4 regions of the Dickeya ananatis genome follow, and region 2 is predicted to be linked to each of the others. Evidence: predicted binding sites of a transcription regulator. Region 2 holds the regulator's gene; each other region holds the start of a gene.

Region 1 (8,316 bases), 1.2 Mb from region 2:
ATCGCCACTTCTACCGCCACCGAGCCAGAGTCAGCCAAAAACACACACTCCAGTGCCGCCGGGGTGATCGCTACTAACTGGCGACACAGTGCCACCGCCGCCGGATGGGTGATGCCGCCAAACATGACATGCGACATCTGCGCCAGTTGTGCTTGCAGCGCCTGATTCAAGCGTGGGTGATTGTAGCCATGAATCGCCGCCCACCAGGACGACATGCCATCCACCAACTGGCGGCCATCAGCCAGTTGCAACCGGTAGCCGCTGGCAGCGGTGACCGGATAACAGGGCAGTGGGGACGTCATAGAGGTGTAAGGGTGCCAGATATGGCGCAGGTCGAAGTCCAGGTCATCCTGATTCATACTGTTGTCAACTAATCTGATCTCAATTTGGTTGACAGTATACCCACATAAATTACACTGGCGAGACTTTTTTACCCGGAGCAATGACGATGACCGAACGCGTAAACTGGACACTGGAACAGGCGCAAGCCCTGTTTGATAAGCCGTTTCTGGAACTGATGTTTGAGGCACAGCAGGTGCATCGCCAGCACTTTGATCCCCGTCAGGTGCAGGTCAGCACACTGTTATCCATCAAAACCGGCGCGTGTCCGGAAGATTGCAAATATTGTCCGCAAAGCGCCCGTTACCGCACCGGCATTGAAACCGAAAGGCTCATGCAGGTTGAGCAGGTACTGGAGTCCGCCCGTCAGGCAAAAGCCGCAGGCTCGACCCGATTCTGTATGGGCGCGGCGTGGAAAAATCCTCACGAGCGCGATATGCCGTATCTGGAATCGATGGTGCGTGGCGTGAAAGAGATGGGTATGGAAACCTGCATGACGCTGGGTACGCTGCATGGCGATCAGGCCCAGCGACTGGCGGCGGCCGGGCTGGATTTCTATAACCACAACCTGGATACCTCGCCGGAGTTTTACGGCAACATCATTACCACCCGTACCTATCAGGAGCGGCTCGATACGCTGGATAAAGTCCGTGGTGCAGGTATCAAAGTCTGCTCCGGCGGGATTGTCGGGCTGGGGGAAACGGTGCGTGACCGTGCTGGCCTGTTGGTGCAACTGGCCAATCTGCCGACGCCGCCGGAGAGTGTCCCCATCAACATGCTGGTGAAAGTGAAGGGCACGCCGCTGGCGGAAAACGACGATGTGGACCCGTTCGATTTTATCCGCACCATCGCGGTGGCACGCATCATGATGCCGACGTCTTATGTGCGGCTATCCGCCGGTCGTGAACAGATGAGCGAACAGACACAGGCGATGTGTTTTATGGCGGGTGCCAATTCCATTTTTTATGGTTGCAAGCTGCTGACGACGCCAAACCCGAAAGAAGATAAGGACCTGTTGCTGTTTCGCAAATTGGGGCTTAACCCGCAGCAAACCCAAATCGAATATGGCGACAACCAGCAACAGCAGCATCTGACCGAGCAATTGCTGCATACCGATACTGAGCAATATTACAACGCGGCGGTATAAATGAGCTGGCAGCAACGGATCGATCAGGCGCTGGCACAGCGGCAGGCGCAAGACGCTTACCGGGTGCGTCTGGTCAATGACGGTGGCAGCGGTCGTTGGCTGGTGCGCGAGCAACAACGTTATCTCAATTTTTCCTGTAATGATTATCTGGGGTTGAGCCAGCACCCGGCGATTGTGCGCGCCTGGCAGCAAGGGGCGCAGCAGTTCGGTGTGGGCAGTGGCGGCTCTGGTCACGTAACCGGTTATACCACCGCACACCAACACCTGGAGCAACAGTTGGCGGACTGGCTGGGATATGACCGGGCAGTGCTGATGATCTCCGGTTTTGCTGCGAATCAGGCCGTGATAACCGCGCTGATGGCAGAGGGCGACCGTATTCTGGCGGATCGGCTCAGCCATGCCTCGTTACTGGAAGCCGCCAGCCTGTCACCCGCAACGCTACGCCGCTTTCACCATAACCAGCCGGAATCGTTGCAATCATTGCTGGAAAAACCGGTGGGTGGTCAGACGCTGGTGGTCACCGAAGGGGTATTCAGCATGGATGGCGACACGGCACCGTTGGCGGCATTGCACCAGTGCTGTCGCGCGCATAGCGCCTGGCTGATGGTGGATGATGCCCACGGTATCGGCACGCTAGGGGAGCACGGTCGCGGCTGTAGCGCGCAACAAGGGGTGAAACCCGAATTGTTGATCGTCACCTTCGGCAAGGCCTTTGGCGTCAGCGGTGCGGCGGTGTTGTGTAGCCAGTCGATTGCGGAATACTTGCTACAGTTTGCCCGCCATCTGATATACAGCACCGCCATGCCACCGGCGCAAGCCTGTGCGCTGTCAGCGGCGCTGGCAGTGATTCGCGGCGATGATGGCGAGGCCCGGCGTGATGCGCTGGCGCAGAATGTTCAGCGTTTTCGTGAGGGGGCTGCTGGCCTGCCGTTTCGCCTGTTGGCGTCAGAAAGCGCCATTCAGCCGCTGATTGTCGGTGATAACGCCTGGTCGCTGGCACTGTCGCAGCAATTGCGATCCGCGGGGCTGTGGGTCAACGCCATACGGCCGCCCACCGTGCCACCGGGTACGGCACGCTTGCGCATTACCCTGACAGCCAGTCATCAGCCTGACGATATCGACAGACTGCTGGAGGTGTTGCATGACGCAGGTTGATGGGGTGTTGAACGCATCGCCCCCTCATAAACAGGCGATCGCCCGTGCTTTCGGCCGGGCGGCTTCGCAGTATGACCGCTTTGCCGCACTACAGCGTGAAAGCGGCGAACACCTGATGACTCTGGTCGGTGAACATCGCGGCGGCGAACTGCTGGATGCCGGTTGTGGTACCGGCTATTTCAGTGCGCGCTGGCAGGCATGCGGAAAACGGGTGACGGCGCTGGACCTGTCCGTGGATATGCTGGCGATGGCGCACCAGCGTCAGGTAGCGACACACTACCTGCTGGGGGATATCGAGCACTTACCGCTGGCGGATAGCAGCGTGGATATCAGTTTTAGCAATATGGCGATGCAATGGTGTGATGACTTTGCCGCCGGTCTGGCCGAGCTTTATCGGGTCACCCGGCCAGGCGGGGTGATTGCCTTTTGTACGCTGGCGCAGGGGACGCTGGCCGAGCTGGATGACGCCTGGCAGCAACTGGATGGCTCCCGGCGTATTAATCGATTCTTGTCGCTGGAAGCCATTGTTTCAGCCTGTCGTCGTTACCATGCTGATATCTCACCTGCTCCCGCGACATGCTATTTCCCCGATGTACTGGAGCTGATGCGTTCTGTCAAAGGTGTGGGGGCGACCTGGTTGCGGGAAGGGCGGGAGCCGCGCGGCCTGAGTCGTCGACAACTGACGGCGCTGGCTGCGCATTATAGCCGTCACCCACAAGGCTATCCGCTGACCTATCAACGCATTTTTGGAGTGATTTACCGTGACTGAGCGCTGGTTTGTAACCGGAACCGATACCGAAGTGGGGAAAACCGTTGCCAGTGTGGCGCTGTTGCAGGCTGCCCGTCGTGCCGGATACCGTACCGCGGGGTATAAACCAGTGGCGTCCGGGTGTGAGCTAACGCCACATGGCATCCGCAATAGCGATGCATTGCAGCTACAGGCTAACAGCACACTGGCACTGCCATACGACGCGGTTAATCCGCTGGCCTTTATGGAGCCGACGTCGCCTCATATCGTCAGTGCAGAGGAAAATCGACCGATTGCCTTTTCTACCCTCAGCGACGGCCTGCGCCAGCTTGAGCGTCAGGCAAACTGGGTTCTGGTTGAAGGGGCGGGCGGCTGGTTTACGCCGCTTTCCGGGCAGCAAACTTTTGCTGATTGGGTACAGGAAGAGGCGTTAGCAGTGATTTTGGTCGTCGGCGTCAAACTGGGGTGCATCAATCACGCCATGCTCACCGCGCAGGCCGTGCAGCACGCCGGTTTAAGGTTGGCTGGGTGGATTGCCAATGTCGTGCAGCCGCCAGGGCGTTATCACCGCGCTTATTTGCAGACGTTACAAGATAACCTTCCGGCACCGCTGTTAGGTGAAATCCCGTATTTATCCAAGCCGTTTCAGCAGGATATGGGCGATTACTTAAACATCACTTTACTAAGAGGTTAACGAAGTTGGGTGAATGTTGCGTAGGTGGTGGTTTTATCCCTGTTCTTAATTGAAATTGATAGAAAAAACCATCTTGAAAATTGCTGATCGAACCACTGGGTCAGCAGTTTTTCTTTTTGCTAAGTCTGTGTCATTTAGCACTTTTTTTTATAATAAGCGGCACGTCAAACATGGAAATTTTGTTTAAAAGTCGTTTGCCGGTCTCTAACGGACCAAGGTAACGAAAGACGCCAATACAGGAGGCGCGGGCACTTGTGGGAGTTATCCACTATTTCTGTGGATAACTGTGTGTATTAGGGTTAGAAAAAACGCGCCAGCCAAGAGCTGGCGCGGGTTACGCCGGGTTTGGTGCTAAACTCCGCTTTTTTGTGAAGTTCTTTTAAATCAATAAATTAATTAAAATCAAGTCACTTTTATGTCAGTGCGTCATCCCTGAATAAATTACCGGCACTGGTCATAGCAGATAATTTGAGAAACAGCGTTTCTGGGGATAAATTCTCGATTTTTTGCTGGATAGCAACATCACTCTGTGCTAGTCAACGAGGGCGCGTGCTGGCATGTGGTCAATGGTTAAGAATTACTTGATGCTGTTTTTATATCCAGTAATATGGGGCTGGCAAATCTGGCTGGGGGTTTTCATACTAGACGTATCCCTTTCCTGTCGATGATGCGGGTCATGCCGACCCGCGTCTGATGCGTGATTCCAACCGTTTTTTATCCGGGTGTCTTGTTCATGAGTAAAGCGTTCAAACTGCATTCTGCCTTTAAGCCCGCAGGCGACCAACCTGAAGCGATACGTCGTCTGAAAGAGGGGCTGGAAGACGGGCTGGCGCATCAGACATTGTTGGGGGTAACAGGCTCCGGCAAGACGTTTACCATTGCTAACGTGATTGCGGATCTCAACCGGCCTACCATGGTGCTGGCGCCGAATAAAACCCTGGCCGCGCAGTTGTATGGCGAGATGAAGGAGTTTTTTCCGGACAACGCGGTGGAGTATTTCGTGTCTTACTACGATTACTATCAGCCTGAAGCCTATGTGCCAAGCTCCGATACCTTTATCGAGAAGGATGCCTCGGTTAACGAACATATCGAGCAGATGCGGTTGTCTGCCACCAAGGCCCTGCTGGAGCGGCGTGACGTGGTGGTGGTGGCGTCGGTATCCGCCATTTATGGTCTGGGCGACCCGGACCTCTACCTGAAGATGATGTTGCACCTGACACAAGGTATGCTGATTGATCAGCGCGCTATCTTGCGTCGGCTGGCAGAATTACAGTATTCCCGTAACGATCAGGCCTTTAGCCGTGGCACCTTCCGGGTTCGCGGTGAGGTCATCGATATTTTTCCGGCGGAATCCGATGAGATAGCGCTGCGTGTAGAGTTGTTTGACGAAGAAGTGGAGCGGCTGTCGCTGTTTGACCCGCTCACCGGCCACATCGTGCAAACCGTACCGCGTTACACCATTTACCCGAAAACCCACTATGTGACGCCACGCGAACGTATTTTGCAGGCGATGGAAGAGATCAAAGTCGAACTGGCGGAGCGCCGTCAGGTGTTGCTGGCCAACAATAAACTGTTGGAAGAGCAGCGGCTGGCGCAGCGCACCACCTTCGATCTGGAAATGATGAATGAGCTGGGGTATTGCTCCGGCATTGAAAACTACTCCCGCTTTTTGTCCGGACGCGGCCCCGGTGAACCGCCGCCAACCTTGTTTGATTACCTGCCTGCCGATGGGCTGCTGGTGATTGACGAATCCCACGTGACTATCCCGCAACTGGGCGGGATGTATCGTGGTGACCGGGCACGGAAAGAAACGCTGGTGGAATACGGGTTTCGCTTACCCTCGGCGTTGGATAACCGGCCGATGAAGTTTGAGGAGTTCGAAGCGCTGGCACCGCAGACCATTTATGTTTCGGCGACGCCGGGTAATTACGAACTGGAAAAATCTGGCGGCGAGATAATCGATCAGGTGGTGCGGCCGACCGGCCTGCTCGATCCGGTGCTGGAGGTGCGCCCGGTTACGACGCAGGTGGATGATTTGCTGTCGGAAATCCGCAAGCGTTCGGCCATTAACGAGCGTGTACTGGTCACTACCCTGACCAAACGTATGGCGGAAGACCTGACCGAGTATCTGGAAGAGCACGGCGAGCGGGTACGTTATCTGCACTCGGATATCGATACCGTGGAGCGGGTAGAAATCATCCGTGATTTGCGACTGGGCGAGTTCGACGTGTTGGTGGGTATCAACCTGCTGCGTGAAGGGCTGGATATGCCGGAAGTGTCGCTGGTGGCGATTCTGGACGCCGACAAAGAAGGCTTCCTGCGCTCGGAGCGATCGCTGATTCAGACTATTGGTCGTGCGGCGCGTAACCTTAACGGCAAGGCGATTTTGTACGCCGACAGGATTACGCCGTCGATGGAACGCGCCATCAATGAAACCCAACGCCGCCGTGAGAAACAGCAGGCCTACAACGAGCAGCATGGCATTGTGCCGCAGGGGCTGAACAAGAAGATTGGCGACATTTTGCAGATTGGTCAGCCTGTCAACGGCAAGGGCAAGGGCAAAGGCCGCGGCAAGAAAGCGGCGGAACCGGCGGCACGGTATCAGCAACTGTCGCCGAAAGCGTTGGATCAGAAAATCCGTGAGCTGGAAAGCCAGATGCTGACCCATGCACAGAATCTGGAGTTCGAAGAAGCCGCCCGTCTGCGCGACGAAATCCATGCGCTGCGTGAGCAGTTTATTGCGGCATCCTGACCGCGTTGGTGCTGTCGGCATACTTTTGCCAGCGGCGTGACGCGATACTTCCGAATACAAGAGTGATGGTGTGATGAAAAATACGATCCCCGATGTGCCGCTTTCTGGCGTTGATGTGTTGTTCGTGGCAGGCTTTGGGCCGATAACGGTGTCGGTGCCGACCAGTCAGACGTTCTATCAGACCCTGTTGAATCTGCCGATAAAGCCGATGGAAGGTAATGAAGCCTACCTGACCTGCGATACGTTGGACGGTGTGAAGCACTTTGCGTTATGGCCGCTGGCGCAGGCGAGTCAGTCCTGCTTCGGCACTGACAACTGGCCGTCAACCCACCCGATTCCGCAAGGCTGGATGGAACTGGAAGTAGCGGATATCGGGGCGGCGACCGAGACCATCAAACAACAGGGTTACCCATTGCTGGTGGATAACCGGCTGGAACCTTGGGGGCAGACGGTAACCCGTTTCCTCAGCCCCGAAGGGCTGTTAGTGGGAGTTACCCATACGCCGTGGCTGAGGGCGTGAACCTTAAGCCGGGCACAGCCCCAGCGCTTGCACAGCCTGCTCTAACGCGGCCTGCAGCAATTGGCGATCATGGTGGTGGGGGACATCGTGCGCCCCCAGCGGTTGCCGGATGATCAGGCGGTCGTTCACGCCGTGGGTATCGGTTCGGGGAGCGACAACAACGGCGTCGATGATGCGTCGGTTAATCTTGCTTTCGATAAGTTGCAGCTTTTGGGCCAGTGTCAGACGGGTGGCTATCTGGCTTTGCTCATCGCCCAGATTACCGATATAGACCACTGGCGCACGCGCGTCGTGCAGCGATTGAGCCAGATCGGTCAGCAGTAAAGGCGGCATCAGGCTGGTGAGAAAACTGCCCGGTCCTATTAGGATCAGGTCTGCTTCGGCTATCGCCGTCAACGCCTCTTGTGTGGCCGGTGCGCTCGGGTAGAGCATCAGATCTTGCGGCAGTGCGGCGAGTTGATCGACCGCTACTTCGCCGTACACCGGGTTGCCTTGCGCATCAATTGCCATCAGGTCGACTGGCTGCTCTGACATCGGGATCAAGAGCGCGTCGACATTAAGCAGATTGCGTATCAGGTTGATGGCTTCCAGCGGGCGCACGCTGAGGTGGTCCATCGCTTTGAGCATCAAATTGCCAAGGTTGTGGCCGGACAGCTCGCCGTTGCCGTTGAAGCGGTATTCAAACATGGCGGAGGCGACACTGGGGGTGGTGATCAACTGATTAAGACAGTTACGGGTGTCACCCCAGGCAATGCCGCCTTCCGAGCGGCGAATGCGCCCGGTAGAGCCGCCATTGTCGGTGGTGGTGACAATGCCTGTCAGCCGCGAACCGAGAAAGGAGAGCGATGACATCACGCGCCCCAGTCCATGGCCGCCACCCAGCGCGACCACGCTACCCAGTTCCGCCAACGTGCGATTACCCATACCTGCCCTTATATTCCGGTTATCTACCCTAAAAAGT
Region 2 (8,316 bases):
ACAACACATCGGTGTTTCAGTAGTACACCCACTGATGCTGGATCAAGGCTGGACCTTTGGCACTGACTTCCCACACGCCACCGGCGACACACTTTATCAGCACGAATTCCTGTATCAACTTTATCTGCACGCGAAAGCTGACTACAGCGGGCGTGTTACCGTCCCCGTATTGTGGGATACCCAGCAGCACACCATCGTCAGCAATGAATCAGCAGATATCATTCGTATGCTTAACAGCGCCTTCGACGGTTGCGGGGCATTACCTGGTGATTACTACCCGCTGGCGTTACGCGGGCAGATCGACGAGCTTAATGAGTGGATTTACCATCAGGTCAACAATGGGGTGTATAAAGCGGGTTTCGCCACAACGCAACAGGCTTATGACGAGTCGGTCGGTTTGGTATTTAGCGCCCTGGAGAGACTGGAAACGCACCTCGACAGGCAGCGTTATCTGACTGGTGAGCACCTCACTGAGGCCGATATCCGTTTGTGGACAACCTTGATCCGCTTTGATCCGGTCTACCATACCCATTTCAAGTGCGACAAACGCCGGATAAGCGATTACCCCAGCCTGTATGGTTACCTGCGTGACATCTATCAACTACCGGGGGTCGCTGAGACGGTCAATCTGGAGCATATCCGCCACCATTACTACCGCAGTCATGGCACCATCAACCCTCACGGTATTATTTCCGTCGGGCCAGATATGAATCTGGATGCGCCACATGGTCGGGACAGGCGTTACCCGTAATCTCATATTGTCCGCCGCAAGCAGGCTTTATGGCGTAACACCGTCGCGTGATTAACATCAGCGACGGTGTTGTGTCATACTCAATTTGCGTTGAATATGCGGGGGATTTCCCGTAAAAACCACGCCTTGGCTTCGCCCATGCTATCACGCCGCCATGCCATGATGATTTGGACTTCGATGATGTTTTCCGGACTGACGACTCGCAGCCTGCCTTCGGCAATATCCTGAGCCACCCGTTCATAGGGCATTGTCGCCACCCCCAGTCCGGCCAGCAACGCCCGTCGCTTGTCATCCATCGAACTCACGGTCAAACGCGGCTGCTTATCCAGCAATTGCACTGTTAGTACAGGGCGCTCGCGGGCGGTATCGGCAATCGCAATACCGCGATATTTAACCCGCGTCACTTCCGATAACGGCTCCGGTTCATCGTGAATCGGGTGGTCCGGGCTTGCCACATACACGCTCTTCATGGAGTAAAGCTTGCGGGTGTTGATTTCCGAAGACGAGCGAAAGTGCATGTCCGGTGCGATAACGATATCTGCCCGTCCTTGCTCAAGCCGTTCCCATGCCCCTGCCAGCACCTCCGTCAATAATGACACCTGGGTATTGGCTTTTAGCGACAACTTATCCAGCAAAGGGAAAAAACGCTCGGTCGGCACCAATGCTTCCATCACAATGGTCAGATGGGTTTCCCATCCACGCGCCAGCGCTTCGGCATCCGTCGTCAACTTGTCTGCAGCTTCCAGCAAGATGCGTCCACGCTCCAGCAGCATACGCCCCACATTGGTGAACTTCGTACGATGCCCGGAACGGTCGAACAACACGACATCCAGCTCATCTTCCAGTTTCTGCATGGTATAACTCAGGGCAGAAGGTACACGCCCCAGCTCATCTGCAGCGGCGGCAAAACTTCCCCGGCGATCGATAGCATCCATGACTCTTAAGGCTTCCAGTGTTAGTGCCCGTTCCTTTGCCATTTATTCACTCATTCAGGATTTTTGAACGTGCCGACCAGATTAACTGGCTAACAATCCATCGTCCAGACAATTACTATCGCTTCATCAATAATTCTCAGGGTCGAATACCATGATCATTAGCAGAGCAGCAGAACAATGCGGCAAGGCTGACTATGGCTGGTTGCAGGCGCGCTATACCTTTTCTTTCGGTCATTACTTTGATCCTGATCTGCTGGGCTTTGCCTCGCTGCGGGTGCTCAATCAGGAAGTACTGGCCCCCGGCGCCTCCTTTCAGCCACGCTCCTATCCCCGCGTGGATATCCTGAATATCATCTTGCAGGGTGAAGCAGAATATCGTGACAGCAACGGCAACCATACCCGGGCCAAAGCTGGCGAGGCCTTGTTGCTCGCCACGCAACCCAATATCAGCTATAGCGAGCACAATACTGGCAGTGAGACGCCACTGACCCGGCTACAGCTGTGGCTGGACGCTTGCCCTACCCGGGAAAACCAGTGTCTGCAACGGCTGCAGGTGGAAGAGCAGCAGCCTTATCAGTTGATTGCATCGCCAGATGAATCTGCCAATGCCCTCCATCTGCGTCAGCAGGTCTGGATCCACCATGTGAATCTGGCCGCCGGTGAACAACATCACCTGACACTGAACGGCAACCGGGCTTATCTGCAGTCGATTTACGGTACTCTGCATATTAATGGGAATAGCGCGCCGATACCGAGCGTATTGCGTTGTGGCGACGGTGCGTTTGTTCAGCAGGAAAAGAGTCTTATCGTTCGGGCAGAAACCGCCGCACGTGCATTACTGATAGACCTGGTGGTCTAAGTGCCTTCGGGCTCAGCAGACGAATCCCCCTAATGCGGGAGCCACCCAAGTAACCTCGATGTCGCTATCTCGGCGTTTTTGTCCAGTCATGATAATATGCCGGGATAATTTCACACTCGCTTCAGGGTTACTGCAATGGATTCAACCAATCCGGACAAACTTGTTGCCCAGGCTGAACAGCTTTGTCAGCAACGCAATGTACGTCTGACGCCTCAACGTCAGGAGGTGTTGCGTTTGATGGCCCTGCAGCCTGGTGCGATCAGCGCGTATGATCTGCTGGATCTGCTCCGTGTTTCCGAACCGCAGGCCAAACCCCCAACCGTCTATCGCGCACTGGATTTTTTGCTGGAACAAGGTTTTATCCATAAGGTGGAATCTACCAACAGTTATGTACTGTGCCATCATTTTGAGGAACACAGCCATACGTCGGCGCTGTTTATCTGCGATCGGTGCGGACAAGTGACAGAACGCCAGACGGAAGGGGTGGAAGAAACCCTGCACCAGCTAGCCAAACAGGCAGGTTTTGCCTTGCGTCACAGCGTGGTGGAAGCGCATGGTTTGTGTGGCGAATGCCAACAGGTTGAATCTTGCGAACATCGGGACAGTTGCCATCACGATCACAGCATCCCCGTGAAAAAACGCTGAACAGCGAAAACGATGAGGTGCCAAGTGTGAAGCGCTGCTTCACACTGCTTTATCCTGATTTCTCTTGAATCCATTGCTTCTCCTGAATTCATTTCTGAATTCATCGCCCTTCCCTGACGCAAACCGGAGATCAAACCGGGAAATAAAAGGTGCCCATCCAGACACACTGGACACCAGTATGGGCAATGCGCATCACCCATCAAGGGCGGACTGGAACAGGGGCGTCAGCTCCAGTCGCTGTTGCGGATAACACCCACCGCCAACCCTTCAATGGAGAAGTTTTGCTCACGCAAATCGACAACGATCGGTGAAAACTCTTTATTTTCTGCCAGCAACTGAACAATGTTGCCCTGCTTTTTCAAGCGTTTAACTGTCACTTCATCTTCAATGCGCGCGACAACAACCTGACCGTTACGCACATCCTGCGTTTTATGTACCGCCAGCAGGTCACCATCCAGAATTCCGATGTCTTTCATCGACATCCCACTCACCCGCAGCAGAAAATCAGCGCTGGGTTTAAACATTGCGGGATCAACCTGATAGTGACATTCGATATGCTGCTGAGCCAGCAGCGGTTCACCGGCGGCGACACGGCCAATTAACGGCAGACCTTGGTCTTCTTCTTCCATCAACAGGCGGATTCCACGAGAAGCGCCCGTCACAATTTCAATGACGCCTTTACGTGCGAGCGCCTTGAGGTGTTCTTCGGCTGCATTGGGCGAGCGGAAGCCCAACTGACTGGCAATTTCGGCCCGGGTGGGCGGCATACCGGTTTGTGAAATATGATCGCGAATCAGATCATAAACCTGCTGTTGTCTGGTAGTTAGCGCTTTCATTCCGCCCCCTGTTTGTTTATACAGTTTCGCTGTGAGTATATACAGGGAAAGTGCCTATGGGAACCGCGAGATTGCTATTGCACGGATTTTTCTGTGATTATGCAGAGCGTCACGCAAAACGGCTCCACAGTATCCCGCCCCACACGACTGCCGCCAACAGACAGGCGACGAATACCGCCGCCGAGCCGATGTCTTTGGCCCGGCCTGACAATTCGTGGTAATCCGTACCGACGCGATCCACCACCGCCTCAATCGCACTATTGACCAGCTCAAACAGTACGATCAACACGACTGCGCCGATCAACAGCAGTCGTTCCACCATGGAAACCGGCAACCAGCAGGCAATAATCACCGCGACCAGCGTAAGCAGGAGTTCCTGTCGAAACGCCGCCTCATGCTGCCATGCCTGTTTCAATCCTTGCAGCGAATAACCCGTCGCTTTGATGATGCGGGTCATTCCGGTTGCTTTGTTCATGCGTACTCCGCCTTTAATTTGTGGTTGGCCATGATTTTAACGCGCAGCCCTGGTTTCATCACCACAGATATCCTGTCTGGTTTCTGGTATCCTTGGCCCGAATTGCTAACAAGAGGCTTCTGGTTGTTATGTCAGGTTGGCGTATAATTTACTATAAACTACTGAATTTCCCGCTAAAATTACTGGTTAAAAGTAAGGTCATTCCACAGGATCCCGTTAATGAACAACGGTTGGATCCGGCGCGGCCCATTTTCTATGTCCTGCCTTACAACTCCAAGGCGGATTTGCTGACTCTGCGCACGAAATGTCTGGAGCAAGGCCTGCCCGATCCGCTGCAACCACTGCAGATCGATGGAAAAACCTTACCGAGCTACGTTTTCGTTAATGATGGCCCGCGTCTGTTCCGTTATTACGTGCCTAAACAGCAGTCGATAAAGCTGTTCCACGATTATCTGGATCTGCATCGCAACAATCCGCAACTCGATATACAGATGGTGCCGGTATCCGTCATGTTCGGTCGTTCGCCTGGCCGCGAAGGGCAGAGTCAGGGCACACCACATCTGCGCCTGTTGAACGGTATTGAAAAATTCTTCGCCGTGTTATGGCTGGGACGCGACAGCTTTGTACGTTTCTCCGTCCCCGTATCACTGCGTTACATGGCAACCGAGCACGGCACCGATAAGACTATCGCCCACAAGCTGGCACGCGTAGCACGGATGCACTTTTCTCGTCTGCGGCTGGCGGCAGTCGGCCCGCGTTTGCCGGTCCGCCAGGAGCTGTTCAATAAGTTGCTGTCTTCCCGCGCTATCGCCAAAGCGATTGACGATGAAGCGCGGGTGAAAAAGATTTCGCATGACAAAGCCCAACAAAACGCCATCACGCTGCTGGAAGAGATTGCTGCCGACTTCTCCTATGAAGCCGTGCGGTTATCAGACCGTGTACTGAGCTGGACCTGGAACCGCTTGTACCAGGGCATCAACGTGCATAATGCCGAACGGGTGCGTCAGCTGGCACAAGACGGGCACGAAATCGTCTATGTCCCCTGCCACCGCAGCCACATGGACTATCTGCTGCTCTCCTACGTTTTGTACCATCAGGGCCTGGTGCCGCCGCATATCGCTGCCGGCATCAACCTTAACTTCTGGCCGGCTGGCCCCATTTTCCGTCGTCTCGGCGCGTTCTTCATCCGCCGCACGTTCAAGGGCAACAAACTCTATTCCACGCTGTTTCGCGAGTATCTGGGTGAGTTGTTCACCCGGGGTTATTCGGTGGAATACTTTGTCGAAGGCGGCCGTTCCCGTACTGGTCGTTTGCTGGAGCCCAAGACCGGCACACTAGCCATGACCATTCAGGCGATGCTGCGCGGTGGAACTCGCCCGATCACATTAGTGCCGATTTACATCGGCTATGAGCATGTGATGGAGGTGGGCACCTACGCGAAAGAGCTGCGCGGCGCGACCAAAGAGAAAGAGGGTTTCCTGCAAATGGTGCGCGGGTTACGCAAACTGCGCAACCTCGGTCAAGGATACGTGAACATCGGCGAACCGCTGTCGTTGACCACGTACCTCAACCACCACGTACCACAGTGGCGTGATGCCATCGATCCTATCGATCCGCAACGACCAGCCTGGCTGACGCCAACCGTGCAGGATATCGCCGATAACATCATGGTGCGTATCAACAATGCCGCGGCGGCCAACGCAATGAACCTGTGTTGTACTGCGCTGCTCGCCTCCCGCCAGCGGGCGTTAACCCGTGAGCAGATGGAAGAGCAACTGGAGTGTTACCTGCAACTGCTGCGTAATGTCCCTTACAATCAGGATGCCACCGTGCCGAATCGAACCGCTGCCGAGCTGTTGGATCACGCACTGGGTATGGATAAGTTCGAAGTGGAGAAGGATAACGTCGGCGATATTATCATCCTGCCGCGCGAGCAGGCGGTGTTGATGACGTACTATCGCAATAACATCCAGCATATGCTGGTACTGCCGTCGTTAGTTGCCAGCATCGTGATGCACTGCCGCCGTATTACAACCGCCGAGCTGCTGCGCCAGATAACACTGATTTATCCGCTGCTACAGGCTGAATTGTTCCTGTATTACGAGAAAACCGCACTGGCGGACGTACTGAATGATCTGGTCGCCGAGCTGGCGAATCAGCAACTGATTCAGACCCGAGATGATGTGCTGGAACTGAACCCTGCACGAATCCGTACGTTGCAATTGCTGGCCGCCGGTGTGCGTGAAACGCTGCAGCGTTATGCCATTACGCTGGCGTTGCTGAACGCCAACCCGTCCATCAGCCGTGGTGCGCTGGAGAAAGAAAGCCGCAGTATGGCGCAGCGTCTGTCTGTATTGCATGGTATTAATGCGCCAGAGTTTTTCGACAAGGCGGTCTTCTCAACGCTGGTCAACACATTGCGTAACGAAGGGTACGTCAGCGATACGGGTGAAGCCGTGCTGGAACATGTGCAGGCAATTTACGCCATACTGGGTGAACTGCTCACGCCAGAAGTCAAACTCACCATTGAAAGTGCCAGCCTGGCGCAGGAAAGCAGCGAAAGCGAACCCGCTGTGAGTCTGGCTGAAAAGGAAAAAGAAAAGGAAGACGTCGAGTAACGATGAAGCCCTGCGCAGACGCGCAGGGCTGTTTTACCACTCAATAACCGCCCTGTTGCGATAAAACAGCCAGCCACAAAACTATTTTTCTTTTATAAAACTATCTTGCTTTTATAAAACAACCTTTCTTTTATAAAACCATCTTTCTTTTACAAAACAATCTGCTACAAACAGCTTACTACAGAAAACCGGCTACAAACCAAACAGGATGCCGAAAAACAGCACCATGCCGACATAATTGTTATTGTTGAATGCCCGGAAGCAGTCATCACGTTCACGCCCGGCAATCAGCCGTTGCTGATAAGCGAACAAGGCAGCAGCCACCAGCACCGACCAGTAGAAAATCTGGCTCAACCCCATCATCCTTCCTAGTGCCAGCATCGCCACCAGCGTCATCAGTTGCAGTACGCCGATAATCAAGGTGTCATGACGGCCAAACAAGATGGCGGTGGATTTTATCCCAATCTTGAGATCATCGTCGCGATCTACCATCGCGTATTCGGTGTCATACGCGATGGTCCAGCAAATGTAGGCAAAAAACATCAGCCAACAGGCGGCAGGCAAGGATTCGCTAACGGCGGCATACGCCATCGGGATAGACCAGCCAAACGCGGCTCCTAAAACCAGTTGTGGCAGATGGCTAACGCGTTTCATGAATGGATACACCCACGCCAGCGCCAGCGCGGCAACCGATAACCAGATAGTCAGCGGGTTCATGGTCAGTACCAAACCAAACGCCAGCAATACCAGAACAACAAACAGCACCTTGGCAGATTGTTCACTCACTAACCCGGCGGGTAACGGTCGTGCGGCGGTACGTTTGACGTGCCCATCGAAATGGCGATCGGCGTAGTCATTAATCACACACCCTGCGGCACGCATCAAAAATACCCCTGCCACAAACACCAGTAACGTCCAGAGCGTCGGTGCGCCACGTCCTGCCAGCCATAATGCCCACAGTGTTGGCCATAACAGCAATAACGTGCCAATCGGCTTATTAATACGCATCAAACGGAAATACGCACCCCAGCGTCCTGACGTTAACAATCTTTCCAACGCCTGATTCTCCTTTTGCATTCAGCCCTGATGGGCGTCGGGGAAATAAACGGGGGCATCCGGCAAAAATAGCTCGGTAATCAGCAACGGATTGCCCGACAAAAGCAAACGCGCACGCCGCACCCACAGCGCGCCACATCG
Region 3 (8,316 bases), 1.7 Mb from region 2:
AAGCGGAAAATTCCAGCCCGCCGTACTCTTTTTTGATGATCAGTGCGAAGAAACGATGTTGTTTCAGGAATGCCCACAATTCTGGCGGTAAATCGGCGCGCTCATGGGTGATTTCAAAGTCGTTTGCCATGCGGCAGGCTTCTTCCACCGGCCCGTCCAGAAACGCCTGTTCTTCTGGCGTGAGCACCGGCCGGGGGTAGGCATGCAGGGTGCGCCAGTCTGGCGTGCCGCGAAACAATTCGCCTTCCCACCAGGTGGTACCGGCATCAATCGCCTCTTTTTCCGTTTTCGACATCGGCGGCATAACGCGGCGGAACGCCGCCAGCGCCGGTGCGGCTAACCAGCGCCGCCGCCACGGTGTTACCAGCAACGGCACGAGTACAAGAGCAAGCGGGAGCAGCAACCAGGCTGACCACACATGTAGTGACGCCATGACGACAACCCAGAGGACAAGCGCCGCACTGCTCAGCCACAGTGAAACCCGGTGGTAGAGCAGAGCGCCGATAAGCAGCAAGACGATCAGGACACTGACTGCAACCATGATTTATTCTCCAGTCCGTTTAATCCGTTTACGTTTGTGGTCTGACCTGTTGGTATAGTGTGGTTTTAGTTCAGCGCGCTGTTTTTATCAATTCATTTACAACGCAATTACAACTTAACTCACAAACTCGCTGCCGGATGGAACCTCTGGTGCGCGATGTCGGCGTTTGGCAATTGTCTGCTTCTCGTCGTTTGGGCGATCCGCTACACTGCACGGCAACACAGGTTGCGTCTCTTTATGGCGTGGAATGGCGGGCATCGCCCGGTAACAGGGTTCATCATGGCCCGATGTTTCACCCCATGCCTCACCAGAGGCTCCGCCTACATATCATGATGTCATTGAATGAGAGGATTCCATGTACCAGGACTTAATCCGTAATGAGCTGAAAGAAGCGGCATCCACACTGAATACATTTTTAAGTGATGATGCCAACATTCAGGCGATTCAGGATGCGGCGGTTTTGCTGGCGGATGCCTTCAAAGCAGGCGGAAAGGTGCTCTCTTGCGGTAACGGCGGTTCTCATTGTGACGCTATGCATTTCGCAGAAGAACTTACCGGCCGCTACCGTGAAAACCGCCCTGGTTACCCGGCTATCGCCATTTCTGACCCAAGCCACTTGTCCTGTGTCAGTAACGATTTTGGCTATGATTTCGTGTTCTCCCGTTATGTCGAATCGCTGGGACGTGAAGGGGATGTCCTGCTGGGGATTTCCACTTCCGGTAATTCCGGCAACATCATCAAGGCTATCAGCGCGGCCCGTGCCAAGCGTATGAAGGTGATTACACTGACTGGCAAGGATGGCGGCAAAATGGCCGGTACCGCCGATGTGGAAATTCGCGTACCGCATTTCGGTTACGCTGACCGGATTCAGGAAGTGCACATCAAGGCTATCCACATTCTGATCCAGTTGATTGAAAAGGAAATGGCGGGCAACTGATTGCCTGCCATGAGGCGTCGTTGTCATACGCGCAGCAGTAACAGCAGTAGTAGTAAGTAGTAAAAGGAACCAGACATGTGTGAACTGCTTGGGATGAGTGCCAACGTCCCAACGGATATCTGTTTCAGTTTTACCGGCCTGATGCAGCGGGGCGGCCGTACCGGGCCGCACCGTGATGGCTGGGGGATTACGTTCTACGAAGGAAACGGCTGCCGTACCTTTAAAGATCCACTACCCAGCTTTACCTCGCCGATTGCCGAATTGGTGCAGAACTATCCCATTAAATCCTGCGCGGTGGTTTCTCACATCCGTCAGGCCAACCGTGGCGCGGTCGCGCTGGAAAATACCCACCCGTTTACCCGCGAGTTGTGGGGCCGGAACTGGACGTTCGCCCATAATGGTCAGCTTAAGGGGTATCGGCGTTTGAAGACCGGCCATTTTCGTCCGGTTGGGGAAACGGATAGCGAGTACGCGTTTTGCTGGCTGTTGTACCAGTTGTCGCAACGCTACCCGCGTACGCCGTCTAACTGGCCTGCCGTGTTTCGCTACATCGCCACACTGGCGGAGCAGCTACGCAAAAAAGGCGTGTTTAACATGTTGCTGTCGGATGGGCAGTTCGTGATGGGATTTTGCTCGACGCACTTGCATTGGATCACCCGGCGGGCGCCGTTTGGCAAAGCGACCTTACTGGATGACGATGTCGAGATAGACTTTCAGCAGCAGACCACACCTAACGATGTGGTCACTGTGCTGGCGACGCAACCGCTGACCGGCAACGAAACCTGGCATCGGATTCTGCCAGGCGAGTTCGTGTTATTTTGTTTTGGCGAGCGCGTAATGTGATTCTGGCTGACCAACGGGCGCGGACTGGTTAACCACGTACTGCCCGTTGAGCACCGATACCGCTGGCGGCTGATGCATGCGGTTGAAGTAAGCGTAGCCCGGTTGCAACTGACTCCAGAATTTGTAGTAGTTGGAGCGGCTGTGGCGCTTCATGTTCTGCTCGGTCATGCGGAACGGATAAATCGCCAGTTCGACTTTCTGCTGCCCGTTGCGCAGTGCTTTCTCTACGTAAGTGTAAATTTCTTCAATGTATTTGTTGGTCATGGCGTAACAGCCGATAGACACACACTCACCGTGAATCATCAGGTAACGACCGGAATAACCGTGCGCGCGGTCGTACTCGTTCGGAAAGCCGACATTAATGGCGCGATAGTAGTGGCTGTCCGGTTTAAGCTGTTTTAAATCAACCTGATAAAACCCTTCCGGGCTTTTGAAGTCGCCTTCGGTCATTTTAGGACCCAGACCGCCGGAGTATTTACAAATCGGGTAACTCTGTACCAGTTTGTATTCGCCGCCAATCATGGCATAAAGCTCCAGTACCCGTTCTTCCTTGAAGATCTGAATATAAACCGGTGACCCGGCGACCTGCTGTTTGGTTTCTGTCGCCGCCGGAGCGACTTGATTAGCATAGCTATTGCTGATGGCGACGGAAGGTAAAAGAAACAACATCGCAAGCGAAAACGCGACTTTGTACATTGTTAATCCTGATTATTGGCACTGTGATTCTGTCTGATACGGTGTGTGGCGGTGATGCTCCCGTATTCCCTTATCTGTCAGGCTTGGTCCTGCCATTAGGCTATGCCCCATAGCGAGGGATAGCCTGATGTCAAGTCGCGCCACCACATTATCACCGTATCTGTTTTATTCAGGAAGGAAAAAAGAATAAAAAATCGGACTATTCCGGCTGATAGCGTCAGGCTAATCGCGCTGCCGCGTTGACAGGGCGACATCATGCCAAGAGAAGAGATTGCCTGCCCCTGTCATTAACTGTATATTTATCCAGTTAATCGGAGGGGCGATGCGAAAAATCATTCATGTCGATATGGATTGCTTTTACGCCGCAATAGAGATGCGGGATAATCCGCGCCTGCGTGATATCCCGCTGGCGATTGGCGGCAGTGCCGATCGTCGCGGTGTGATTTGCACCGCCAACTACCCAGCGCGCTGTTATGGCGTCCGCAGTGCGATGGCGACAGCTACCGCGTTGAGATTGTGCCCGCATCTGACCTTGTTGCCCGGCCGTATGGAGGTTTACAAAGCCACCTCCCTGCAGATTCGCGCGATATTTTCCCGCTATACCTCGCTGATTGAACCGCTGTCGCTGGATGAAGCCTATCTTGATGTGACGGATAGCCCGCACTGCGGGGGTTCCGCCACCCTGATGGCACAAGAAATTCGCCAGACGATTTTTGATGAACTGCATCTGACGGCATCGGCAGGTGTCGCACCCATCAAATTTCTCGCCAAGGTTGCCTCTGAACAGAACAAACCCAACGGGCAGTGTGTGATTGCCCCCACGCAGATGGAGGCGTTTCTGCTGGCGTTGCCGTTGGAAAAAATCCCCGGTGTCGGCAACGTGACCGCCCGACGGCTGGCAGAGTGCGGTTTACATACCTGTGCGGATGTCCGTCGTTACCCTCTGAGCGAACTGTTGCGGGAGTTCGGTAAATTCGGTCGGGTGCTATGGGAACGCTGCCACGGTATTGACGAGCGCCAGGTCTCGCCGGATCGCCTGCGAAAATCCGTTGGTGTTGAAAAGACCCTGGCGCGGGATATTCACGACTGGACTGCCTGTGAAGCGCTAATTGAACGATTGTACGACGAGCTGGAGCTACGTCTGCGACGTGTTCGCCCGGATCTGCATATCGCCCGCCAGGGGGTCAAACTGAAATTTGATGATTTTCGTCAGACCACGCAGGAGCATGTCTGGCCGGTACTCAATAAGCCGGATTTACTGAGGCTGGCGCGCGAAAGTTGGGAGCAGCGGCGTGATGCACGGGGCGTGCGGCTGGTGGGGTTGCATGTGTCGTTGATGGACCCACAACTTGAGCGGCAACTGGTCTTGCCGTGGGATTGACGTTTGGCAGTAAACGAACGTGTTTCGGTATCTGGCGGTGATGCCCGCATTAGCAGGCATCACCGACGCAGATTAGGCGCGTTCCGGGATGGCTTTCAGCAATGCTGTCAGCAGCGTCCAGTATTGACCGACGCTGGCGATATGAACCCGCTCATCCGGTGAGTGTGGGCCGGTGATGGTTGGCCCAATGGAAACCATATCCATATCCGGATACGGTTTCTTGAACAAACCACATTCCAGACCGGCATGGATCACCATGATGTTGGGGGTTTTACCGAACAGCTTCTGGTACGTTTCGCGAACCAGATGCATCACAGGTGACTGCGCATCTGGCTGCCAGCCAGGGTAGCCGCCTTTGGCCTCGGTATCTGCACCCGCCAGCTCTCCCAGTGAAGTCAGCATGCTGACCACGTAGTCTTTGCCGCTATCGACCAGCGAGCGGATCAGACAGTGAATGTCTGCCTGCGTCTCGGTCATGCTGACGACGCCTACGTTCAGCGACGTTTCCACCACACCTTTGATGTCATCACTCATACGGATAACGCCATTGGGTGTGCTGTTCAACAGCGCGATGAAACGATCCCGGCTGGCGGTAGTCAGCGCAGCCATGGCGCTGTCTGCGGTTTCCAGCAACAAGGTGATATTTTTTTCTACCGCGGCGAGCTCATGTTTGAGGACGGCCAGATAGGCTTGTGCTGCGTCTTTCAGGGCATCGACGTGATGAGCGGATACCGCCAGGGTCACCGCACCTTCACGCGGGATCGCGTTGCGCAGGGTACCGCCGTGCAGGTCGATAACCCGCAGATCCAGCTCGGTGGCGTAGTGCGCCAGAAAACGCGCCAGCAGTTTATTGACGTTGCCAAGCCCCAGGTGAATGTCGCAACCGGAGTGGCCGCCTTTCAGTCCTTTGATAACCAGTTTCAGCGTCTGGTAACCGGCTGGAACGGCTTCGCGCTGTAATGGCAGACGGGTCATAAAATCGATACCACCCGCACACCCCATGTAAACTTCGCCTTCTTCTTCCGAATCGGTATTGATCAGAATATCGCCCTGAAGCCAGTTGGGTTGCAGGCCGAACGCACCGTCCATACCGGCTTCTTCCGTCATGGTCAGCAGCACTTCCAGCGGCCCGTGCTCTACGCTGTCGTCAGACAACACCGCCAGCGCCGAAGCCATGCCGATACCGTTGTCTGCGCCAAGCGTTGTACCGCGCGCTTTGATCCACTCGCCATCGACATAAGGCTGGATGGGATCGGTGGTGAAGTCGTGCACCGTGTCGTTGTTTTTCTGCGGCACCATGTCCAGATGCGCCTGGATCACTACCGGTTTACGATTTTCCATGCCGGGTGTCGCCGGTTTACGCAGCAGAATATTGCCAACCTGATCGCGTTCCGTGTGAAGGCCGCGCTCCTTTGCCCATGACAGAATATACGCAGCCAGTGCTTCTTCATGGTAAGACGGATGTGGAATAGAGCAGATTTTGGCAAAAATATCCCACAGCGGCTGTGGGGAGAGTTGAGACAAAGCAGACACTATTGAACCTCTCCAGTTAGGCATTCACGCGACAAACGGCGTGTGATGCCAGAGCAACATGGTTATTGATCGCCTGAAGACGCAGGCACGTCAGTACAGAATACCACTTTCCCACGGTGGGAGAGAATGTCCACGGTATAAGGATTATGCATGGCTGACGGGGAGGAAAGCGGAAGAAGGCGGAATACGTGGGAACGAATTCAGAGAATACAATCCCGGTAAGAAAGTCCCGGGAAAAGAGTTGGCTCTTTCCCGGTCTGCGTGATTAGTCGGTGTGGCGTGGCGAATCGGACGTAGCGTCATGCCGATGTAGTACAATCGGGGTTAAGGCTGGTTGGCGTTGGCGCAACAGGCGTAAGCTGATGCTCAGTTCGAAGCAAATCACCATCAGTATGGTGATAACAAAGAAAGGGGCGAACACATCCAGTTGTGCAAGGAGGAAACTGTCAAACATCGTCATGGCTATTCTCCTGGCTATTTTCTGTTCTCCTTGTTTGTAACGCATCTGTAACATTGCGTCTAATAACTTTTTCACATTACGAACGGTTAATTAATTACGGTGAGTTACCAATTGTCAGTGTGTGCATAAATACTGGTTTTTGTCTTCTCGGCTATCTATAATCTCGCGCAACCTTATTTTCCCCTTCTGACTCTGATTAAGCCGACCTCATCGTTGGCTGGGATATGTTTTATGAGTGAAAAGTACATCGTCACCTGGGATATGTTGCAAATTCATGCCCGTAAACTGGCTCAGCGTTTGCTGCCGGCCGAACAGTGGAAAGGCATTATTGCCGTGAGCCGTGGCGGTCTGGTCCCGGGGGCGTTACTGGCCCGCGAACTGGGTATTCGCAATGTCGATACCGTGTGTATCTCCAGCTACGATCATGACAACCAGCGTGAGCTGAAAGTGCTTAAACGCGCTGAAGGTGACGGTGAAGGTTACATCGTGATCGATGATTTGGTGGACACTGGCGGTACTGCCAAGGCGATCCGCGACATGTACCCGAAAGCTCACTTCATCACTATTTTCGCCAAACCGGCTGGTAAACCGCTGGTAGACGATTATGAAGTTGATATCCCTCAGGATACCTGGATTGAACAGCCGTGGGACATGGGCGTGGTATTTGTACCGCCTTTGGCTGGCCGTTAATTCCATACCGCTGTTATCGTCGACGCGCCCGGTTATGCCGGGCGTGTTTGTTTTTGCCGGTTGATGGTTTTTGCTGGTTGACTGTTTTTGCCGGTTGATAGATTTTGCTGGCAAGATCATTTTTGTTGGCTGAATAGCGCGGTACCGCTATAGCCCGGTGCTCGTTTGTTCGGTACACTTTTCCCCACATACCCTCATCGTTCTGTCGTTGATTCGTCCATGGAGGCAGCTGTGGTTCAGGCCAACCTGTCCGAAACGCTATTTAAACCCTCGGTAAGACATCAGGAAACCTCTACGCTTATTCAGCGCTCCCGCAATACGCCCGGCTCGGCCGAGATGCAGTCGGCGCTGGAAGGTGAAACCACCAACAACTGGTATCGGATGCTTAACCGGTTATTGTGGATCTGGCGTGGTGTGCACCCGTGGGAAATTGAAGAGGTGCTGTCACGCATTGCCGCCAGCCAGGCGAAACGCAGCGATGAGCAGCGACTGGATACGGTGATTGGCTATCGTGGCGGTAACTGGATCTACGAGTGGGTATCACAGGGGATGCGCTGGCAACAACAGGCCAGCCAGCATGCTCAGAGCGAACAGGCCGGGCAATGCTGGCTGAACGCCGCCAACCTGTACAGTATCGCCGCCTATCCCCATCTTAAAGGGGATGAACTGGCCGAGCAGGCGCAGACGCTGGCGAATCGGGCTTATGAAGAAGCCGCTATTCATCTCTCCTACGAACTGAAAACCCTGACCTTTCCGGTAGAAGGCGGTGGGCAGTTGACCGCTTTTTTGCACCTGCCCGCGCAGGGGAAGGCACCGTTTCCAACCGTACTGATCTGCGGCAGTCTGGACATGCTGCAATGTGATTATCACCGCCTGTTTCAGGATTATCTCGCCCCGGCGGGGTTCGCGATGCTGACGGTAGATATGCCGTCGGTCGGGTTTTCTTCTCGCTGGAAACTGGATCAGGATTCCAGTTTTCTCCATCAACAGGTGCTGCGGGCGTTACCGGATGTGCCGTGGATTGATCATACCCGCGTCGGTGCCTTTGGTTTTCGCTTTGGGGCCAATATCGCGGTGCGACTGGCGTATCTGGAAGCCAACCGGCTACGGGCGGTTGCCTGTCTGGGGCCGATTGTGCACCACCTGCTGTCTGATGCCCAGCGTCAGCGGCAGGTGCCCGACATGTTTATGGATGTGCTAGCCAGCCGCCTTGGCATGACCTATTCCTCCGATGC
Region 4 (8,316 bases), 2.1 Mb from region 2:
CAGCGAATCGCCAGCAATTGATTGAATGGAATCAAATATTCATGCCGGTCGCCGCTGACATTGACACCGGCATTCAGTAATTGCACACGGTTGTAAGGATGCTGTGCCAGATGCTTACCTAACGCGGTCGATTTCAGTTCCATGATCCCAGTGCCATTTTCAGAAGACGTGTTCAACGTTATCGTTCACAAATTGTAGTGTAACCGCTATCCGACTCCGCACTCTAGCAACAAAAACGCGTTAGAATAACCCGGCGAATAATGTGATAATTCTTTTCTCATCAGAGAGTTTGACCGAGGGTATTCCTATCATGCGAGCCGTACTCAATATCCTGAATTTCGTGCTGGGCGGTTTTTTCACCACGCTCGCCTGGTTGCTGGCTACCGTCGTCAGCATAGTACTGGTGTTTACCCTGCCGCTTACTCGTTCATGCTGGGAAATCACCAAATTGTCGCTACTGCCATACGGCAATGAAGCCATTCACATTGACGAACTACGGCCGGAACAAAAAAATTCACTGCTGAATGCCAGCGGCACGCTGCTGAATGTGTTCTGGCTGGTCGTTTTCGGCTGGTGGCTATGCCTGTCACATATTGCCAGTGGTATTGCACAATGTGTGACGATCATCGGCATACCGGTTGGCATCGCCAATTTCAAAATTGCTGCCATCGCGCTTTGGCCGGTGGGACGCCGCGTTGTCTCAGTCGAAGAAGCGCAAGCGGCAAGGGAAGCCAACGCCCGTCGGCGTTACCAGTAATCAGGGTGGATGATCATCGTGCAACAGAACGTCACAACCAGTCTGCGGCGGGTTATCTATAACAGTAGTTGGCTGTATAACCTGCGGATTCTGATAGCACTCAGCGGTGTGGCGATTGTGCCCTGGTGGCTTGGGGTATCGACCAGTACCATCCCGCTGACACTGGGCGTCGTGGCCGCGGCGTTGACTGACCTTGATGACCGTTTGTCCGGCCGTCTGTTCAATCTGATCATTACACTCGCCTGTTTTCTGGTCGCTTCCGTATCGATAGAACTGCTCTATCCACATCCCTGGTTATTCGCCATTGGACTGGCTGGCTCAACCTGGAGCTTTATCCTGCTAGGGTCGTTGGGGCAGCGCTATGCCACTATTGCCTTTGGCGCACTGCTGATCGCCATCTACACCATGCTGGGTATATCACTGTACAGCGACTGGTATCAGCAGCCGTTTTTACTGTTGCTGGGGGCACTGTGGTATAACCTGCTGACGCTGCTCGGTCATCTGCTGTTTCCCATTCGCCCGTTGCAGGACAACCTGGCCCAATGCTACCAGCAGTTGGCTCACTATCTGGAAATCAAATCCAATCTGTTTGACCCCGACCTTGATGACAGTGACCAGCCGCTGATTGATGTTGCCATGGCTAATGGTCAGTTGGTTGATACGCTCAATCGCGCCAAAGCGTCGTTACTCACCCGGTTGCGCGGCGATCGCGGTCAACGCGGTACCCGACGCACACTGCATTACTATTTTGTCGCGCAAGATATTCATGAGCGGGCCAGTTCAGTACACATCCAATATGAACAACTGCGGCATATGCTGCGCTACAGTGATGTGCCTTTCCGGTTTCAGCGCCTGCTGTTTATGTTATCCCGCGCCTGCCAGCAAGTATCACAGTCCATTTTATTACGGCAGAAATACCAGCACGATCATCGAATCGAGCGGGCCTTTTCCCACCTCCACGCCGCTATCGACAGGCTGGCTGCTCAAGGGGTGGAAACGTTATACATCAAAGCGCTACGTCATCTCCTCAATAACCTGCAAGCGATTGACGCCCAGCTCATCAATATTCAGTCCGAACAAACGCTTGAACGCCACAATCATCGCCTGTCGGCAGAAAGTCGGCTATCGGATGATAAAATTACTGGCTGGAGCGATATCCGCTTGCGCATCAGCCGCCATCTCACACCACAATCGTCACTGTTTCGTCACGCGGTGCGTATGTCGCTGGTGCTGTGTGTCGGCTATGCGATTATTCAGTTTACCGGTTTGCACCACGGTTACTGGATCCTGCTGACCAGTCTGTTTGTCTGCCAGCCTAACTATAATGCCACTCGCCGACGCCTGGCGTTGCGTATCCTCGGAACGCTGGGTGGGGTGTTGATTGGGGTGCCGCTGCTGTACATCGTGCCGTCACTGGAAGGGCAACTGGCGCTGATTGTTATCAGTGGGGTACTGTTCTTCGCGTTTCGCACGGTGCAATACGCTCAGGCCACGCTGTTTATCACCTTGCTGGTGCTGATGTGTTTCAATCTCCTGGGGGAAGGCTTGGAAGTCGCTATCCCCAGAGTCGTCGACACGTTGCTGGGTTGTGGTATTGCCTGGGCAGCGGTCAGTTTTATCTGGCCAGACTGGCGATTCCGCGGCCTGCCTGCGGTGATCAATAAAGCGATGGATATGAATTGCCGCTATCTCGATGCCATTATGGTGCAATACCATCAAGGCAAAGATAATGGACTGCCTTACCGAATCGCCCGGCGTGACGCCCACAATAGTGATGCGGAGCTGGCCTCGGTGGTGTCCAATATGTCGGCTGAGCCGCATGCCCGGACGGGACTGGAAAACGCCTTCCGGCTGATGTGCCTCAACCATACATTGCTGGGATATATCTCCACACTGGGAGCGCATCGGGAACATATTCAGTCGACTGAAACATTGCAATTGCTGAACGACGCTGTTTGTTACGTCGATGATGCGCTTCATCAGGACAATCGTGACCAGACTGCGTTGGATAAAGAACTGGAAGCACTGAAACACCGCATCCATAGTTTGTCGCCAGAGCAGGACAGTCAGGAACAGCTGGTATTACAACAGATTAACCTGATAATCGGCCTGCTGCCGGAACTGACGCAACTGAAAAACCAGATGATTGCTGAAGAAAATCGACCACAGGAACCGATGCATCGGAATCGACAACAGACCTCTGCCCATTAATTCAGTCTGGGCGGTCTCAACGAACGAGGACTGGCCTTCTCGAACCATTCAAGCAATTCGCTGCGTATGCCTTGCGGCAGCGCAGCCTGATGCACACCACAAATCGCACCAGCCAATGCCAGCAGCACATTAACACTCAAATTCTGACTGATGGTACGCAGTTTAAGGTAGCTGGTTTTTGCGCCAAGTCGGTGTAGCTCATCGATGTTTCTAATGCCTACCTTCCAGAGTAACCGCTCCAGATCATGATTGATATTTGGCAGGTCTTTTAGCCTGATACAACGCTTTCTGGCTGCTTTATCCTGGCGCGCACCCTGCAAAGATAATCGCGCCAGCTCCAGCAGTGCCGACTCATCCTGCCAGAGCGCCTCCGCAACCAAATAATAATTGAGCGGTACCGGCAAACCACGTTTGGTATAGATGAGTTTTGGCGCTTGCTCTTCGAGAAAAAACGCTTCGTTATGACGAGCCGCCCGCAAATAGAGTTCTCCGCCGGATACCAACGCGAAAATCACCCCATCCGCTGCAATGCTGTAGCCGCCGAACTGTGAGCGAGAGAAAATAGTTCCCAATGAGGAAAACACGGTTTTCGCCTGTAAAATCCTTTTTTCACATAGCTTTTTCATTACTTATTCCTTGTATTGAATGTTTTTCCCTGTTCACCAAAGACATCCGTAACGGGAACAATTAATTAAACACAGCAAAACCCGGTCTTCAAATACAAAACATGTCATACCGGCAATAACATGACGATTATGCGAAGCGCTTTCAGAAATTCCGGTTGATCTTTACCCACACAAAAGATACTGTACACCCATACAGTATAACTGTGAGGTAAAGAAACTATGCGTACTCAAACCATCCGTTCTCGTCATGTCTGCAATACGTCACGCCTGGGTCATAACGCGATGCCTCAAACCGCTTCCAGCGGCTTCATCAGCGAGATCGTCTATGGTGACGACCATCCCATGCTGACGCCATTACTGCTGCCTTTGTTGCAGCAATTGGGTACGCAATCACGCTGGCTACTTTGGCTTTCCCCACAGCAAAAACTTAGCCGCCTGTGGCTACAACAGACAGGATTACCATTGGAAAAGATGATCGAACTTCATCGCCTCAATCCGGTATCGACTGTTGATGCGATGGAGAAGGCGTTAATGACGGGTAATTACAGCGTCGTTCTGTGCTGGCTGCCAGACGAACTGAATAATGAACAAAAAATGCGGTTGCAAAGAGCGGCACAGCACGGAAATACCTATGGATTTATCATGCGTCCAGAGGGAGAAACAATCACAAGACCCTTTTCTACACTAAAAATTCACTCAAGATTGTATCATTGAATGAATATTAGGATTTTTCTTACAGGGATGTCGCCGGTTATCCGTAGTCCGCGGAAACACAGCGCCGAGCGTGTTATTGCGACGTACTAATATTAAAAGACATCAAGGTAATCTGACAAAATCGTCCATTATTTGTTAGTAATTATGTATGAACGACTGATTTTTTCATGGTGTCTGTCACATCATACTTGTAACTTTCTCACCACGTTGTAGACTTTAGCTCGCTGGAGTTGCCCTTCCATAATGCCAGTTCACTGGCAGCACGTAATTAGACCAAGGGCAATATCTCCGAGAAAGGATTTTAACCAAAGGCTAATTAGCTTACAGAGTTGATTGCCGATTTGGATGATAATGAGGCGTAAAATGAAAAAAACAGCTATCGCGATTGCAGTGGCACTGGCTGGCTTTGCTACCGTAGCACAAGCCGCACCGAACGATAACACCTGGTACGCAGGTGGTAAACTGGGCTGGTCCCAGTACCATGATACCAACCTGACCGGCAATGGTTACGACGCAACCAACGCGGCGCAGAGCCAGCTGGGTGCAGGCGCATTCGGTGGCTATCAGGCTAACCAGTATCTGGGTTTTGAAATGGGCTATGACTGGCTGGGCCGTATGAAATATAACGGTGGCAACCAGGGTAGTTTCAAAGCTCAGGGTATTCAGCTGGCCGCTAAACTGAGCTATCCGATCGTTGACGATCTGGATATCTACACTCGTCTGGGTGGTTTTGTATGGCGTGCTGACAGCCATGACAACTCAGGTCGTAACGATAACGACACTGGCGTTTCTCCGCTGGCTGCTGTGGGTGTTGAATACGCAATCACCAAAAACTGGGCAACTCGTCTGGATTACCAGTGGGTGAACAACATCGGTGACGCTGCTACCGTTGGTGGTCGTCCTGACAATGGTCTGCTGAGCGTGGGTGTTTCTTACCGTTTCGGTCAGGAAACTGCTGCTCCGGCTCCAGTTATTGCTCCGGCTCCAGCTCCGACCCCGGCTCCGGCTCCGGTTGTTCAGACCAAACGCTTCACCCTGAAGTCTGACGTTCTGTTCAACTTCAACAAAGCGACTCTGAAACCGGAAGGTCAGCGTTCTCTGGACCAGCTGTACACTCAGCTGAGCACCTTGGATCCGAAAGACGGTTCCGTAGTGGTTCTGGGCTTCACCGACCGTCTGGGTTCCGACCAGTACAACCAGACTCTGTCTGCTAAACGCGCACAGACTGTTGTTGATTACCTGGTTCACAAAGGCATCCCGTCTAACAAGATCTCCGCTCGTGGTATGGGTAAAGCCAACCCGGTTACCGGTTCTACCTGTGCTAACGTGAAAGCACGTGCAGCACTGATCGACTGTCTGGCTCCGGATCGTCGCGTAGAGATCGAAGTGAAAGGCATCAAAGACGTAGTGACTCAGCCTCAGGCTTAATTGCCACTGAGCATGCGTTAGCGGAAAAGGCGGTAACCCCTATAGATATTCTATAGATTTACGTTACCGCGTTCCCTGCCAGAAAAACAGCCTCTGCTTACGCGAGGCTGTTTTTTATTGGTGCCATTCAGTATTTTTCATTCCCGCTGATGACCTCTCCCAGATGATTTGGGGTAGACCTGTTTTCATAAGTGCACGTGTTTTCATGGCTATACCCAAAATAATTCGAGTTGCATGACAACACGCTCGCGTGTTGAACAACGCCATGCCGTTGGCCCTTTAGGGCAATGCTCGCAGAGCCTTGCTGGCTCTTGCCATCTGAGGGTGAAACGCACAGGTGAATGGTTCAGACTGGTCTCATAACTGATATCACTGTGATGATAAATATCATGGACTCAATAGCAGATCATGCTTAATTAAAATACAAACTGGAGTAGCAGTAGTCATATATTTCTATTCCTCATCAATTCACAGAAAAAATTGCATTTACTACGAGCCAAGCCATCAAATTGCTTTTCATTAGCGTTCTTTCATCGTAGGGGAAATATAAAAAAGAGGTGACATAACCTCGGTAAAGCAGACTACAAATAAAGCTAACCTTACGGTAAATAATATGGTTCACAAGCATGATGGTGGCGATCTGGCTTGCCACCAGATCGCCCATGGCTATGCGGTGAAACCATGTCCGGCTTCAGGCACTGGCGCTATTGAGTTGTTCAATCTCATGAGGCGTGAGCGCCAGTCGGGTGGCACTGGCCAGTTCCGCAACCTGCTCTACCGAAGTCGCACTCACTATCGGTGACGTCACACTGGGACGCGCTATCAACCACGCCAGCGCAACCTGAGCAGGTGTGGTGTGATGAGCCTCCGCAACCTGATCCAATGCATTCAAAATCGCCAGACCGCGCGGATTTAGATAATGTTCAATCACGCCCTGGCCACGGGCACTTTTTACCGCATCGGCGGCCGAGCGGTATTTGCCCGACAAAAAGCCGCTCGCCAGCGAGTAATAACCAATCACCCCTAACCCATTCGCCTGTACTACCGGTTCAAGCGTGGTCTCATAATGCTGACGATCATACAGGTTGTATTCCGGTTGCAGCGTTTCATAACGCGCCAAATGGTTATCTCTGCTCACTTGTAGCGCTTGTGCCAGACGCTCACCGTCATAGTTGGAAGCACCGATAGCACGCACCTTGCCCTCGCGAATCAACGCATCGAAGGCCGACAAGGTTTCCTCCAGCGGGGTGTGCTTATCATCTTCATGCGACTGATAGAGGTCGATATAGTCTGTTTGCAGGCGTCGCAGTGAATCTTCCACCGCCCGGCGGATATAAGCCGCCGATAATCCGTGCCGATCACCGCCCATATTCTTGCCGACTTTGGTGGCAATAATGACACGATCGCGGTTTCCACGCAGTTTCAGCCAGTTACCGATTATGCTTTCCGATTCACCGCCTTTATTACCGGGAGCCCAGACAGAATACACATCGGCGGTATCAATAAAGTAGAGCCCCTGATCAAGCAAGGCATCCAGTACCCGAAATGAGGTTGGCTCATCAATAGTCCAGCCAAATACGTTGCCGCCAAAAGTCAGTAACGGCACCCGAATTCCCGATTGTCCCAACTCACGTAACGCATCAGACGCAGGCATTGTCATCTCCTTGTGCTTACCTTTTCCCTACAACCAACATGCTGGCAGGGAACTTTCATCACAGCATTTTTCGGTCCGGCATGATGAAATATTGAGATATCTACCAGACAGAAGCGAATGCTATGAGACCCACGCTTTAGTTTAGGTTATTTTCCGCGATATAATTTCGGTTTTGCGTCTTACGTCGCATTTTAGGCGCAATCGTTACATAAAATGACGACCAAAAATCGGCCCCTATCATAATTTGGAGCAAACATGTCCAACATTCTGCAATTTATCCTGGCCCTGATCGTTGTCGCCGGCCTGTCACTGCTGGTGTGCCGCGATCGCAAAAGCATTCGCGTCAGGTATATTGTTCAACTTTTAGTCATTGAAATTCTACTCGCCTATTTTTTCCTCTACTCCAGTGCAGGGTTGGGTTTTGTGAAAGGGTTTGCGAGCTTGTTTGACAAACTGCTCGGCTTCGCAGGTGAAGGTACCACCTTCGTCTTTGGCAATATCGGTAACAACAGCTTTGTGTTCTTCCTCAAAGTGCTGTGCCCGATCGTGTTTATCTCCGCACTGATCGGCATTTTGCAGCACATCAGAGTACTGCCGTTCATTATCCGACTGATCGGTACCGTTCTGTCCAAAGTCAATGGCATGGGCAAACTGGAGTCGTTCAACGCGGTTAGCTCACTGATTCTTGGTCAGTCTGAAAACTTCATCGCTTACAAAGACATTCTGGGGCAGATGTCTGAAAAACGTATGTACACCATGGCAGCAACTGCGATGTCGACAGTATCCATGTCAATCGTCGGTGCCTACATGTCGATGTTGGACGCAAAATACGTGGTCGCGGCACTGGTGCTCAACATGTTCAGCACCTTTATCGTGTTGTCGCTCATCAACCCTTACGACACCAGTGAAGAAAAAGAACTGCACCT

The links. The regulator LexA, encoded in region 2, represses DNA repair genes until DNA is damaged. The targets are predictions, from matches to a motif close to TNCTGTATGTACATACAGNA.
Region 1: a site for LexA is predicted at 4,669-4,688, ahead of uvrB (excinuclease ABC subunit UvrB). Genes of this name have one in related genera too.
Region 3: a site for LexA is predicted at 3,307-3,326, ahead of dinB (DNA polymerase IV). Genes of this name have one in related genera too.
Region 4: a site for LexA is predicted at 3,773-3,792, ahead of sulA (SOS-induced cell division inhibitor SulA). Genes of this name have one in related genera too.

The regions. Positions count from the first base shown of each region.
Region 1 covers NZ_CP040816.1:2,350,222-2,358,537, reverse strand. Annotated here, with positions in the region: gene bioA (adenosylmethionine--8-amino-7-oxononanoate transaminase) at 1-359, opposite strand, end outside; gene bioB (biotin synthase BioB) at 449-1,486, shown strand; gene bioF (8-amino-7-oxononanoate synthase) at 1,487-2,641, shown strand; gene bioC (malonyl-ACP O-methyltransferase BioC) at 2,628-3,410, shown strand; gene bioD (dethiobiotin synthase) at 3,403-4,083, shown strand; gene uvrB (excinuclease ABC subunit UvrB) at 4,817-6,835, shown strand; gene FGI04_RS10385 (VOC family protein) at 6,909-7,355, shown strand; gene FGI04_RS10380 (gluconeogenesis factor YvcK family protein) at 7,359-8,279, opposite strand.
Region 2 covers NZ_CP040816.1:3,587,220-3,595,535, forward strand. Annotated here, with positions in the region: gene FGI04_RS15910 (glutathione S-transferase family protein) at 1-751, shown strand, start outside; gene FGI04_RS15915 (LysR family transcriptional regulator) at 832-1,728, opposite strand; gene FGI04_RS15920 (pirin family protein) at 1,838-2,545, shown strand; gene zur (zinc uptake transcriptional repressor Zur) at 2,681-3,190, shown strand; gene lexA (transcriptional repressor LexA) at 3,415-4,026, opposite strand; gene FGI04_RS15935 (diacylglycerol kinase) at 4,136-4,501, opposite strand; gene plsB (glycerol-3-phosphate 1-O-acyltransferase PlsB) at 4,630-7,119, shown strand; gene ubiA (4-hydroxybenzoate octaprenyltransferase) at 7,312-8,196, opposite strand; gene ubiC (chorismate lyase) at 8,197-8,316, opposite strand, start outside.
Region 3 covers NZ_CP040816.1:532,976-541,291, forward strand. Annotated here, with positions in the region: gene fadE (acyl-CoA dehydrogenase FadE) at 1-541, opposite strand, end outside; gene lpcA (D-sedoheptulose 7-phosphate isomerase) at 897-1,478, shown strand; gene FGI04_RS02265 (class II glutamine amidotransferase) at 1,554-2,321, shown strand; gene dpaA (peptidoglycan meso-diaminopimelic acid protein amidase) at 2,292-3,017, opposite strand; gene dinB (DNA polymerase IV) at 3,340-4,398, shown strand; gene pepD (beta-Ala-His dipeptidase) at 4,471-5,931, opposite strand; gene FGI04_RS02285 (hypothetical protein) at 6,197-6,391, opposite strand; gene gpt (xanthine phosphoribosyltransferase) at 6,623-7,081, shown strand; gene frsA (esterase FrsA) at 7,313-8,316, shown strand, end outside.
Region 4 covers NZ_CP040816.1:873,278-881,593, reverse strand. Annotated here, with positions in the region: gene helD (DNA helicase IV) at 1-143, opposite strand, end outside; gene FGI04_RS03835 (YccF domain-containing protein) at 311-757, shown strand; gene yccS (YccS family putative transporter) at 767-2,968, shown strand; gene FGI04_RS03825 (TfoX/Sxy family DNA transformation protein) at 2,965-3,594, opposite strand; gene sulA (SOS-induced cell division inhibitor SulA) at 3,814-4,308, shown strand; gene ompA (porin OmpA) at 4,672-5,736, shown strand; gene FGI04_RS03810 (aldo/keto reductase) at 6,428-7,390, opposite strand; gene FGI04_RS03805 (NupC/NupG family nucleoside CNT transporter) at 7,646-8,316, shown strand, end outside.